Regions from separate parts of the Pseudoalteromonas qingdaonensis genome, predicted to be linked through region 1. Evidence: predicted binding sites of a transcription regulator. Region 1 holds the regulator's gene; the other holds the start of a gene.
The links. Region 1 encodes NrdR, which represses ribonucleotide reductase genes. Its sites were predicted from a motif close to AAACACNANATNTNGTGTTT; they were not measured.
Positions count from the first base shown of each region.

Region 2: nrdA (class 1a ribonucleoside-diphosphate reductase subunit alpha) is a predicted target of NrdR. The motif match lies at 4,355-4,374, and genes of this name have one in related genera.

Region 1 is NZ_JBCGCU010000001.1:15,701-21,804, forward strand. Features, by position in the region: gene ribBA (bifunctional 3,4-dihydroxy-2-butanone-4-phosphate synthase/GTP cyclohydrolase II) at 84-1,190, opposite strand; gene WCN91_RS00080 (riboflavin synthase) at 1,208-1,864, opposite strand; gene ribD (bifunctional diaminohydroxyphosphoribosylaminopyrimidine deaminase/5-amino-6-(5-phosphoribosylamino)uracil reductase RibD) at 1,867-3,012, opposite strand; gene nrdR (transcriptional regulator NrdR) at 3,014-3,463, opposite strand; gene glyA (serine hydroxymethyltransferase) at 3,555-4,811, opposite strand; gene WCN91_RS00100 (cobalamin-binding protein) at 5,324-6,104, opposite strand, start outside.
Region 2 is NZ_JBCGCU010000002.1:267,879-273,982, forward strand. Features, by position in the region: gene WCN91_RS03255 (YaeQ family protein) at 1-381, shown strand, start outside; gene yfaE (class I ribonucleotide reductase maintenance protein YfaE) at 391-666, opposite strand; gene nrdB (class Ia ribonucleoside-diphosphate reductase subunit beta) at 717-1,847, opposite strand; gene nrdA (class 1a ribonucleoside-diphosphate reductase subunit alpha) at 1,919-4,201, opposite strand; gene ubiG (bifunctional 2-polyprenyl-6-hydroxyphenol methylase/3-demethylubiquinol 3-O-methyltransferase UbiG) at 4,705-5,415, opposite strand; gene gyrA (DNA topoisomerase (ATP-hydrolyzing) subunit A) at 5,607-6,104, shown strand, end outside.

The DNA of each region.
Region 1 (6,104 bases):
TATTGCCAACGCGTGATGCGGGGCGAATTAGGGGTATCGCAAAATTGCCGCGCATCATACCATAACTGAAAAAAAATAGCTGCTTATTCTGGCTGTACGTAATCAACCACTTCAAGGTGGAAACCCGACAGCGCGTGATACTTCTTCGGCATGCTCATCAGGCGCATCTTGGTAATGCCCAAATCGGCAAGGATTTGTGAGCCAATGCCCACGGTACGCGAGGTGCCCTGGAACTTACGATAATTGGCCTGCTGACCTTCATCTTCCATTGCAAACGCCTTGACCATGGCTTCGATATCTTCGCTGCACTCTTGTTTACCAAGAATAACCAGAACCCCTTCATTTTTGGCAATGTAATCCATGGCCTTAGAAAGCGTCCAGCTGCGTTCGGCGCCGCGATCGGAGAGCAGAATGTCGTTAAAGGTACTTTGCAAGTGCACACGCACTAAAGTTGGGTCGTTAATTTCACCCTTCACCATGGCATAGTGAAGCTGACCATCTATGGTGTCTTTGTATGTTACCAGCTCGAACTCGCCATGCTCGGTCGGCAGCTTGCACTGGGCAACCTTCTCAATGGTGGTTTCATTAAGGTTACGGTACTCGATAAGATCGGCAATGGTGCCCATCTTAATACCGTGCTCCTTGGCAAACACTTCCAGCTCTGGGCGACGGGCCATGGTGCCATCCGGGTTCAGGATTTCGACAATCACAGACGACGGCTCAAGACCGGCCAAACGGGCTAGGTCACAACCTGCTTCTGTATGACCGGCTCGAGTTAAAACGCCACCTGGCTGGGCCATAATCGGGAAAATATGCCCAGGCTGAACGATATCCTCAGCTACCGCACCTTTGGCCACGGCGGCCTGCACAGTGCGCGCACGGTCGGCGGCAGAAATACCTGTGGTTACGCCCTTGGCGGCCTCAATAGACATGGTGAAGTTGGTCGAGAACTGGGCGCCATTGTTTTTCACCATCAGCGGCAGTGCCAATTGCTCACAACGCTCTTGTGTCAGCGTTAAGCAGATCAGGCCACGGCCATAGGTCGCCATAAAGTTAATTGCATCAGCACTGATGTGCTCGGCGGCAATAATCAGGTCGCCTTCATTTTCACGATCTTCGTCGTCCATCAAGATGACCATTTTGCCATTTTTAATGTCTTCGATGATCTCCGCTGCGCTATTCAAACTCATATCTTGCCCACTATGTGTTATTTGATAAATCCGGCCTGCACCAGCAGGCTTTCGGTTACTGTTGATTCTGCTTTTGGAGCTTGCGCCCCTTGAATTAGGCGCTCCAAGTAACGCGCTATTTGATCGACCTCGAGATTGACCAAGGTGCCAACCTGAAATTCGGCGATCGTGGTTTGTGCCAGCGTGTGCGGCACTATGGTTAATTTAAACTGGTTGCCGTCGATTTCATTAACGGTCAAACTGGCGCCGTCGATGCACACCGAGCCCTTGTAGGGAATATATTTCATCAGCGCTTCCGGCGCCGCTAGCCAATAGTCGATGGCGCGGGCATTAGGGCTGACTTTTACCACCTCGGCAATGCCATCCACATGGCCGGAAACCAGGTGCCCGCCTAGGCGTGAAATCGGCTGCAGAGCCTTTTCTAAATTGACTCGCTGGCCGCGCTGATAATGCGCAAAGCGCGTCAGTGACAAGGTCTCTTTAGAGACATCGGCACTAAAACCATCGCTGAATTTTTCAGTAACGGTCAAACAAACGCCATTGGTAGCGATACTGTCGCCAAGCGCGACGTCACTCATGTCCAAGTTGTCACTTTGTACGCGCACGCTTAAGTCGCCATCAACCAAGGTCAGGGAGCTGAGCGTGCCCGTTGCTTCAATAATACCTGTAAACATGGCTATTCTACTCTAAGTTGTTCTAAGGTAAGGCGAATATCCTCACCAACCGGGGTCATATCGCTAAAGTGCAGGGTTGGCACTTGAGTCATGGCCGTAAAGGGGCCCATAGTTAACAAGCCTTTGGCATCACTGCCCATTAATTTTGGCGCAATATAAACAATGTAGCTATCAATAAGTTGCTGCTGCGCCATGGCACCGGCCAGGGTCGCCCCCGCCTCCAGCCAAACTGAGTTAATATCACGCTGCGCCAGCTCTGCCAGCAGAGCATCAAGATTAACCTGCCCATTTTCAAGGCCTTCGCACAGCAACTCGGTTACATTGTTGGGCCACAGGGGCTGTTTATCAAGCTCTTTGCGCGTCACACTGGCTGTGCGTGAGCGCACTAATAATATCTCGCCGGGCTGTTGAAAAAGCGCTAAATCCGGGGTCAGCCGATAACGGCTATCTAAGATCACCCGCAGCGGTTGGCGCACCTCGGGCAGCACATACTCGGCCAATTGCGTGTCGTCCAATCGCACATTGAGCTTGGCATCATCCACCAGCACGGTATCGGCACCGCTTAAAATAGCGCAGTGCTGGGCGCGAAATAACTGCACATCTTTGCGCGCTTCTGGGCCGGTGATCCATTTACTCTCACCATTGGCCAGGGCGGTTTTACCGTCCAGGCTGGCGGCGAGCTTACAGGTAACATAAGGACGCCCGATGCGCATGCGCTTTAAAAAGCCCAGGTTTAGCTTTTCGGCTTCATCGCCAAGCAAACCAGATGCGACTTCTATGCCCGCCTCGGCCAGCATCTTCATGCCGCGACCACTGACCTGTGGATTAGGGTCTTGCATGGCGCAAATGACTTTTGCCACCTTGGCCTTGATCAGAGCGCCGGCACAGGGGCCGGTACGACCGGTATGGCTGCAAGGCTCAAGGGTTACATAAGCGGTAGCGCCTTGGGCATTATCACCGGCCGCCGCAAGTGCATGCACTTCGGCGTGTGGCGTTCCGGCCTGCTGGTGAAAACCTTCACCTATAATCTGACCCTCTTTAACCAGCACACAGCCGACATTGGGATTGGGTGTGGTGGTGAATCGACCTTGATACGCCAGCTCAATGGCTCGGCGCATATAGCGCTTGTCATCCGCACTGAAGATCATCTTAGTCTCCTAGGCGGGCGATTTCTTCACCGAATTCACGGATATCTTCAAACGAGCGATAGACAGAAGCAAAGCGCACATAAGCGACCTTATCCAGCCCCTTCAGTGCTTCCATAATGCATTCGCCTATCAGTTGTGAGCTGACTTCGCGCTCGCCGGTGGCACGAATTTGTGATTTGATTTGATGCACCACTTCATCGACTTGTTCTGTTTTTACTGGTCGACGCTCTAATGCGCGGTGCAGGCCATTTTGCAACTTGTCTTCATTAAAAGGCTCACGGGAACCATCACGCTTGATCACCCGCGGCATCACTAATTCCGCCCCTTCAAAGGTGGTAAAACGTTCGTGACAGTCATTGCATTCGCGACGACGACGAACCTGGTGGCCACCTCCGACCAGACGTGAGTCAATTACCTTGGTGTCTTTAGCGCTGCAGAAAGGACAATGCATAGTGAATGGGGTTCCTGTAGATAACAAAAAGGCCGCAAAAATTGCGGCCTTTATCATACACAAATGTTTGTGTAATAGCTATTTGACACTGTTATGCGTAAACAGGGAACTTAGCGCAAATTGCTTTCACTTTTTCTTTTACTTGTGCCTGAACATCAGTGCTTTCGATGTTATCTAGTACGTCACAGATCCAGCCCGCTAGCTCTTTCGCTTCGGCTTCTTTGAAACCACGGCGAGTGATAGCCGGAGAACCTAGACGTAGACCAGAAGTTACAAACGGTGAACGCGGATCGTTTGGTACCGAGTTCTTGTTTACCGTGATGTTGGCATTACCAAGAGCAGCATCGGCATCTTTACCCGTGATGTCTTTGTCGATCAAATCAAGAAGGAACAGGTGGTTGTCGGTTTTGCCCGAAACTACCTTGTAACCGCGCTCTTGTAGCACTTTAACCATGGCTTGAGCATTAGCAACAACCTGCTGCTGGTATGCTTTAAATTCAGGCTGTAGCGCTTCTTTGAAAGCAACCGCTTTAGCAGCGATTACGTGACATAGAGGACCACCCTGGCCACCTGGGAATACGGCGCTGTTTAGCTTTTTGTAGATCTCTTCGTCGCCACAGTTAGAAACGATTAGACCACCACGAGGACCAGCAAGCGTCTTGTGCGTAGTAGTAGTTACCACGTGCGCGTAAGGTACTGGGCTTGGGTATACGCCAGCGGCGATAAGGCCAGCAACGTGAGCCATATCAACAAACAGGTAAGCACCTACTTTGTCAGCGATTTCACGGAAACGTTTCCAGTCAACGATACCTGAGTAAGCAGAGAAACCACCGATGATCATTTTTGGCTTGTGCTCAAGCGCTAGCGCTTCAACCTGATCGTAATCGATTTCGCCAGTTGCTTCATTTAGGCCGTACTGAATAGCGTTGTACATTTTACCTGAGAAGTTTACGTGTGCGCCGTGAGTCAAGTGACCACCGTGTGCCAGGCTCATGCCTAGTACAGTGTCGTGCGGCTGAAGAAGCGCTTGGAAAACAGCGGCGTTTGCTTGTGAACCCGCGTGCGGCTGTACGTTTGCGTAATCTGTGCCGAATAGCTCGTTCGCACGGTCAATAGCCAGTTGCTCAACCACGTCAACATGCTCACAACCACCGTAGTAACGCTTACCTGGGTAGCCTTCTGCATATTTGTTAGTTAGCTGTGAACCCTGGGCTTCAAGTACGCGTGGGCTACAGTAGTTTTCTGATGCGATAAGCTCGATATGCTCTTCTTGGCGAGCTACTTCTGCGTTCATCGCATTAGCTAATTCTGGGTCAAAGTCTGCAATGTTCATGTTACGTTCTAACATGCTGTCTCCTAGGTGCAACGTGATTGTCTATATGAAAGGCCGCTATTGTACGCTTAAACGGCTCGTTTGCCTATTGGCTACGTAGCTAAAATAGTATGCCTTGGCAATATTCAGCTGGAAGTAAACGAGATTTAAGCAAGGCAAATGGATGCAGGCTTAGTGGTGCTAAGTCAAAACCATTTAACGCAGAATAAATCTCATTTAAACCAGCCTTTCAGGAGCGTCACAAGCAGCGCTCTTCTTTGTTGTGCCGACTTGAAATGTGGACACATTCCTGCATCGGCACGCCGCGAATAGCTAAGCTTGTGAGAGCTCTGAATAAGTCCAGGCATGCTAATTTAGCTATTTTATTTAAACAGGGATTGAATTTTTTTCACAGCCCTAAAAGAATGATATTTTCTTATCACATATATAAATATATTAAATTAATTGTTAAACAATCATTTTTGTTACTAATGAAAAGCCCAGCGTATCTAGCTGGGCTTAAAGCAGCTTAAGACGAACAAAATTCGCTATTGGGAATTAATGGCCAGGCATAGCTTGTTAATCCCATTAAGAATCCGAGTGCTGTAGCGATGCAGCAAATCAGCGTCGATGGCGCGAATAGCCTTGTTCTTTACCGCTGGGATCATGTCCCATTGTTGCCACTGCTGAGTTTGTTCGGCGGCGCTTTTTTCACTGCTTAAAACAATTATATCAGGCTTAGCCAGGGCGACATTTTCAACGCTTATCTGCGGATAGTCTGTGCTGTTATCGGCAAAGGCATTCTCACCACCACACAGGGTAATCGCCTTGCCTATCACAGTATTATTATTAACCGTCATCATGGGCGCCGGCCAAAGTTGATAAAACACCTTAGGTTTTTGTCCTTCACCGCGCTGATAATCTTGTTGCAAGCGCTGATAGCTCAGCTCAAATTGCGTGGCCACCCGCTCGCTCTGGGCCACATTGCCGGTGAGCTTTCCCAGTTGTCGCAACTCGGTGGCAATATCCTCTACCCCTTGTATCTTACTGATATACAAGGGCACGCCTAAACGCTTCAGGGTTTCCACATCGGCGGCCTTATTGCCCCCTTGCCACACCACTACCAAAGTGGGTTTTAAGGCCAAAATTTTCTCTATTTGCACCCCGTAATAGCCGCCGACACGAGGTAAGTCCTTGGCCTGCTCTGGGTAATCGGCATGGTCGACGCTGGCCACCAGGTGCTCGCCGGCGCCTATGGCATAGAGGTTCTCCACTATATGGGGAGACAGGGCGATAATGCGTTGCTCCATCGCCTTAGGTTTTTCACTT
Region 2 (6,104 bases), on a different contig from region 1:
TTGTTTGCTTATCGCCATGATCTGGTCTTGTGTGAGAGCAAGCAAAAACCACAAATTGATATTGTTGTCTATGATCTCCATGATGATTATGAACTGGTTATTGAGGTTTTTAATGACAATTGTGATGAATTAACCAAGATTTATAATCGCGCCAAGTCTTTGTATGTGATCACCACCATCCCCATTAATGATGAGCTTACTAGCTGGCAGCTGGCCCATAACCGCGCCGAGCTGATTGCCTTGGAATCGGGGTTTGTGAATGCACTGGAAGCCGTGCTAGCACGCTCTTTGCATTGGGATGTATGTGTGGAGTGGGATCAGCTGAGTATTACCACATCTGAATGCTATGTAAGCTCGCAGGTTTTGATTAGCTGGCCTTGAGTGTGGAAATTAGCCTTCATCATCGCTGGAAATAATCACGTCACCGTCCGGGGTGCTGCAGCACAGCAAAACTTCACCGTCGCGGATAAAAGCCAGCGGCTCATGGCTATACTTGACCTTTCCTTGCACCAAGACGGCCCGACAGGCACCACAAAAGCCCTCGCGACATTGATAGGCGGGAGTTTCTCCTTGGCGCTCTAAGCTATGCAGGATAGAGGGGCTATCCGATTCATGGGTTAGTGCTTTGCCGTTGAAGGTGATATTGGTCTTAGTTGCTTTGCACACGGACTATGTATTGGTATGAGGGGAAAGGGGCTCACAAGGAGCCCTTCTTATTACAGGTCGAAGTCGCCAAAGTCGTTTGCATCAACTTGCGAGTCGATTTGACCGACCAGGTAAGAGCTGATCTCTGCTTCTTGTGGTGCCACTTGAACGTTATCCGATACTAACCAAGAGTTGATCCATGGAATAGGGTTGCTCTGAGTGGCAAACTGCGCCGGTAGACCTACTGCGCTCATACGCACATTGGTGATGTATTCCACATATTGGCAAAGAATGTCTTTATTCAGACCTATCATGGAGCCGTCTTTAAACAGGTATTCTGCCCATTCTTTTTCCTGCTCGGCGGCATCGACGAACATTTGTATGGCTTGCTCACGACAATCGGCAGCGATTTCCGCCATTTGTGGGTCGTCTTTGCCTTCTTGCATAATATTCAAGATATGCTGAGTACCAGATAGGTGTAGGGCTTCGTCACGGGCGATCAACTTGATGATTTTCGCATTACCTTCCATCAGCTCGCGCTCGGCAAAGGCGAAAGAGCAAGCAAATGACACATAAAAACGAATGGCTTCAAGGATATTCACCGACATAATGGCCAGGTACAAACGCTTTTTAAGCTCGTACAAAGACACATCAACGACCTCACCATTAACCGTGTGATGGCCTTCGCCATACAGATTATAAAGTGAAGTTAGGTGAATAAGGTCATCGTAATAACGGGTAACTTCTTCGGCGCGCTCATTGATTTTATCATTGGTCACTATGTCATCGAAAATCACTTCCGGCGACTGAGTCACGTTACGAATAATATGGGTGTACGAGCGGCTGTGAATGGTTTCACTAAAGGCCCATGTTTCAATCCAGGTTTCCAGCTCAGGCAAGGAAACGATAGGCAGTAGAGCCACGTTTGGCGAGCGGCCTTGGACGCTGTCAAGCAGGGTCTGGTACTTAAGGTTGCTTAAGAAAATATGACGCTCATGCTCAGGCAGAGACTGAAAATCAACGCGGTCTTTACTAACGTCTACTTCTTCGGGGCGCCAGAAGAAAGACAGTTGTTTTTCGATCAACTTTTCAAAAATAGGGTACTTTTGCTGGTCATAGCGCGATACGTTCACCGTTTGTCCGAAAAACATCGGTTCTTTTAATTGGTCGTTACGGTTACGGCTAAAAGTGGAGTATGACATGGTCGTGGGATCTCAAAATCAGGGTCGAACAACAAAGCAAAGCGGCTGTGAGGCCGCTTGCTTAATTATTATTATATCTTACAAGCGCCGCCTTCACAGCCGTCATCGGCCTGGGGCTTAAACTCGTCTTGGGCGTCCGAGGCACCATCACGGGTGTTGTGATAGTACAAGGTCTTCACACCCAGTTTATAGGCGGTAAGCAGATCTTTAAGCAAGAGCTTCATCGGCACCTTGCCGCCATCGAACTTATTCGGATCATAGTTGGTGTTGGCCGAAATAGTCTGGTCAACGAACTTTTGCATTATGCCCACTAGCTGCAGGTAGCCATCGTTTGATGGAATATCCCACAGTAATTCATATTGATCTTTAAGACGCTCATACTCAGGCACAACCTGCTTAAGGATACCGTCTTTAGATGCCTTAACGCTGATATGACCGCGCGGTGGCTCAATGCCGTTAGTGGCATTGGAGATTTGCGACGAGGTTTCTGATGGCATAAGGGCCGACAGTGTTGAGTTACGCATGCCGTGAGCTTTAATGCTCTCGCGCAGAGCGTCCCAATCCAGGTGCAGTGGCTCATCACAAACGCTATCAAGATCCTTTTTATAGGTATCGATAGGCATGATGCCTTGCGAATAAGTGGTTTCATTAAACTTAGGACAGGCGCCTTTTTCTTTGGCCAGCTCGTTTGATGCTTTCATCAAATAGTATTGAATCGCTTCAAAGGTTTTATGCGTCAGGCTGTTAGCGCTGCCATCTGAATAACGCTTACCATTTTTAGCCAGGTAATAGGCAAAGTTAATCACGCCCACACCTAAAGTACGACGACCCATGGTGGCATTGTAGGCAGCCGGTACTGGGTATTCTTGATAATCCAGCAGGTTATCAAGGGCACGAACAGCCAGCTCAGCTAGCTCTTCAAGCTCGTCCAGAGACTCAATGGCGCCCAGGTTGAAGGCCGACAGAGTACATAGAGCGATTTCACCGGTTTCGTCGTTCACATCGTTTAGCGGCTTGGTTGGTAAAGCGATTTCCAGACACAGGTTAGACTGGCGTATCGGTGCAACCTTGGCATCAAACGGGCTGTGAGTATTACAGTGGTCAACGTTCTGCAGGTAGATGCGGCCTGTGCTGGCACGCTCTTGCAAGAACATAGAGAAGAGTTCAATGGCCTTGATACGCTTCTTACGAATAGACTCATCTTGTTCGTATTTTACGTAAAGCTCTTCAAACAGCTGCTGATCTTCAAAGAAGGCATCGTAAAGACCCGGTACATCCGATGGGCTGAACAGGGTGATAAAGCCGTCTTTAATTAAACGGGTATACATCAGTTTGTTAAACTGCACACCGTAGTCAAGGTGACGTACACGGTTATCATCAACACCACGGTTGTTCTTAAGTACCAGTAGGTTTTCAACCTCTAGGTGCCAAAGCGGGTAGAACAAAGTCGCGGCACCGCCACGTACGCCGCCTTGCGAACAGCTTTTAACCGCTGTTTGGAAGTGCTTATAAAAAGGAACACAACCTGTGTGGTAGGCTTCGCCGTTGCGAATTGGGCTACCTAGGGCGCGAATACGACCAGCGTTGATACCGATACCAGCGCGCTGAGATACGTATTTTACAATCGCCGATGAAGTGGCGTTAATTGAATCCAGGCTGTCGGCACATTCAATTAGTACGCATGAACTAAACTGACGCGTTGGTGTACGCACGCCCGACATAATAGGTGTAGGCAATGAGATCTTAAACAAAGACACCGCATCGTAAAAACGCTTCACATAATCAAGGCGCGTCTCTTTTGGGTAATCCGAGAACAGGCTGGCAGCAACCAGGATATACAGGAACTGGGCGCTTTCATAAATATCGCCAGTGACGCGGTTTTGTACCAGGTACTTACCTTCTAGCTGCTTCACGGCAGCATAGCTGAAGTTTAAATCGCGGCTATGGTCAATAAACTGATCCATTTGCTCGAATTCCGACTGAGTGTAGTCGGACAGTAAATGCTGATCGTAACGCTTGTCTTCAACGAGTTTAACAACATGATCATACAGCTTAGGTGGCTCAAAACGACCATAGGCTTTTTTGCGCAGGTGGAAAATAGCCAGACGCGCCGCCAAATACTGGTAGTCAGGCGTATCTTTCGAGATCAAGTCCGCCGCCGATTTGATAATCGTTTCGTGAATATCTTCGGTGCGAATACCGTCATAGAATTGAATATGAGACTTAAGTTCTACCTGAGATACAGATACATTATTGAGCCCTTCGGCGGCCCAAGTAATGACACGATGAATTTTATCTAAATCCAACGCTTCCTTACGTCCATCGCGTTTGCTAACAGATAACTGTTGAGTCATAGTTATTACCCGTAATTATAATTAGTTGTATTAGCGCACAGCTGTTAAAGGTGTTTTTCAGCTATTGCAGGCGATGTATTTACTACGTTTTAGCATACCTTCGCTTTGCGCCATCGCCCACGGCCACCAAGCATTTATAGCTGTATAAGATTCAAACACTAGATATGGTGTTTTCATCACTGTGATTCACAAGATAGTGGGGTCTGCGTGTATTTGCAAGAGGTGCAAACTGTGACAATCTGTGGATAAGTCGCCACGGTTAGTGACCGTTAACCTTCAAACATTTTTAACTCTGTCGGTCGGCGAAAAGCAACGTCAAAAAACACAAATTTAATGATTTTTTCCAAGTCTAACCGACTGGGTTTTTTATCATCAAGTCGCGCATCTTTTCATCACGCTAATTCTTACTTGTGCACTATATCTGGTGTTTAAAAAATAACATACCACCAGATATAGTGTGTCCGCACTTCTAAAAAACACCAGGCGGATTCGCTACACTTGTGTTACGCCAGCTTTTCAAAGTGCAAAATGTAGTTAACGCCTAAGTCCTGGCCCAAGGTGTATTGCTTAGTTAACGGGTTGTAGCTTAGTCCGGCACTGTGGCGCACCTTTAACCCGGCTTGCTCAGCCCATTGGATAAGCTGCGATGGGCGGATAAACTTTTTATGGTCGTGGGTGCCTTCGGGCACAAGTTTAAGTAATTTCTCGGCGCCAACAATGGCAAACAGATAGGCCTTGGCAGTTTTATTTAAGGTTGAGAAATAAACCTGAGCGCCGGGTTTGGCAAGGGCGGCAGCGCTGGCTATCACGGATTGCGGGTCCGGCACATGCTCAAGCATTTCCATACAGGTCACCACATCGAAGCGCTCTGGGTGCTCGCTCGCATATTGCTCCGCGGTAATTTGTTGGTATTGGACTTTAACACCAGACTCTAAACTATGGAGCTTGGCGACATTCAGTGGTTCACGACCCATATCTATGCCGGTGACCTTGGCACCGAGCTTGGCCATGCTCTCGGCGAGTATGCCACCGCCACAGCCTATATCCAGAGTTTCTTTGTCGGCCAGGCCATTGGCATGTTGGGCGATAAAGTCCAGGCGCAGGGGATTGATTTCGTGTAAGGGTTTAAATTCGCCATCGAGATCCCACCAGCGCTGTGCTATGGCTTCAAATTTTGCAATTTCATCCGTATCTACATTTTGATGTTCGGTCATATAAAACTTCCTCGTTCGTCTGAGGCCATTATACGGGGGGATTTTGTGAAATCGCAAAGATTTAGCGCCTGTAAAAATAAAAATTATGTGATAGCATGGGCTGAGATAATAACGACAATGGGGCAGGTGATAAGCCGAGTATAACTCGTGCCGATTACAGCCTGTCGCAAATAAGAAGGAAAGTGATATCAATGACTGATCTCGCCAATGAAGTCCTTCCGGTTAATATTGAAGATGAGTTAAAGAATTCCTACCTGGATTACGCCATGAGTGTAATCGTAGGACGTGCGCTTCCCGACGTTCGTGACGGCCTAAAGCCGGTACACCGTCGTGTTTTGTTCGCCATGAATGAACTCCGCAATGACTGGAACAAACCGTATAAAAAGTCTGCCCGTGTAGTGGGCGACGTCATCGGTAAATACCACCCGCACGGCGACAGTGCCGTATACGACACCATAGTACGTATGGCGCAGCCGTTTTCTCTGCGTTATATGCTGGTTGATGGCCAAGGTAACTTTGGTTCCGTGGATGGTGACTCGGCGGCGGCGATGCGTTACACCGAAGTACGCATGGCAAAACTTTCCCAAGAGTTGTTAGCCGACCTGGAAAAAGAAACCGTTGATTACGTGCCTAACTATGATGGCACCGAGATGATCCCAGATGTACTACCGACCAAGGTGCCTAACCTG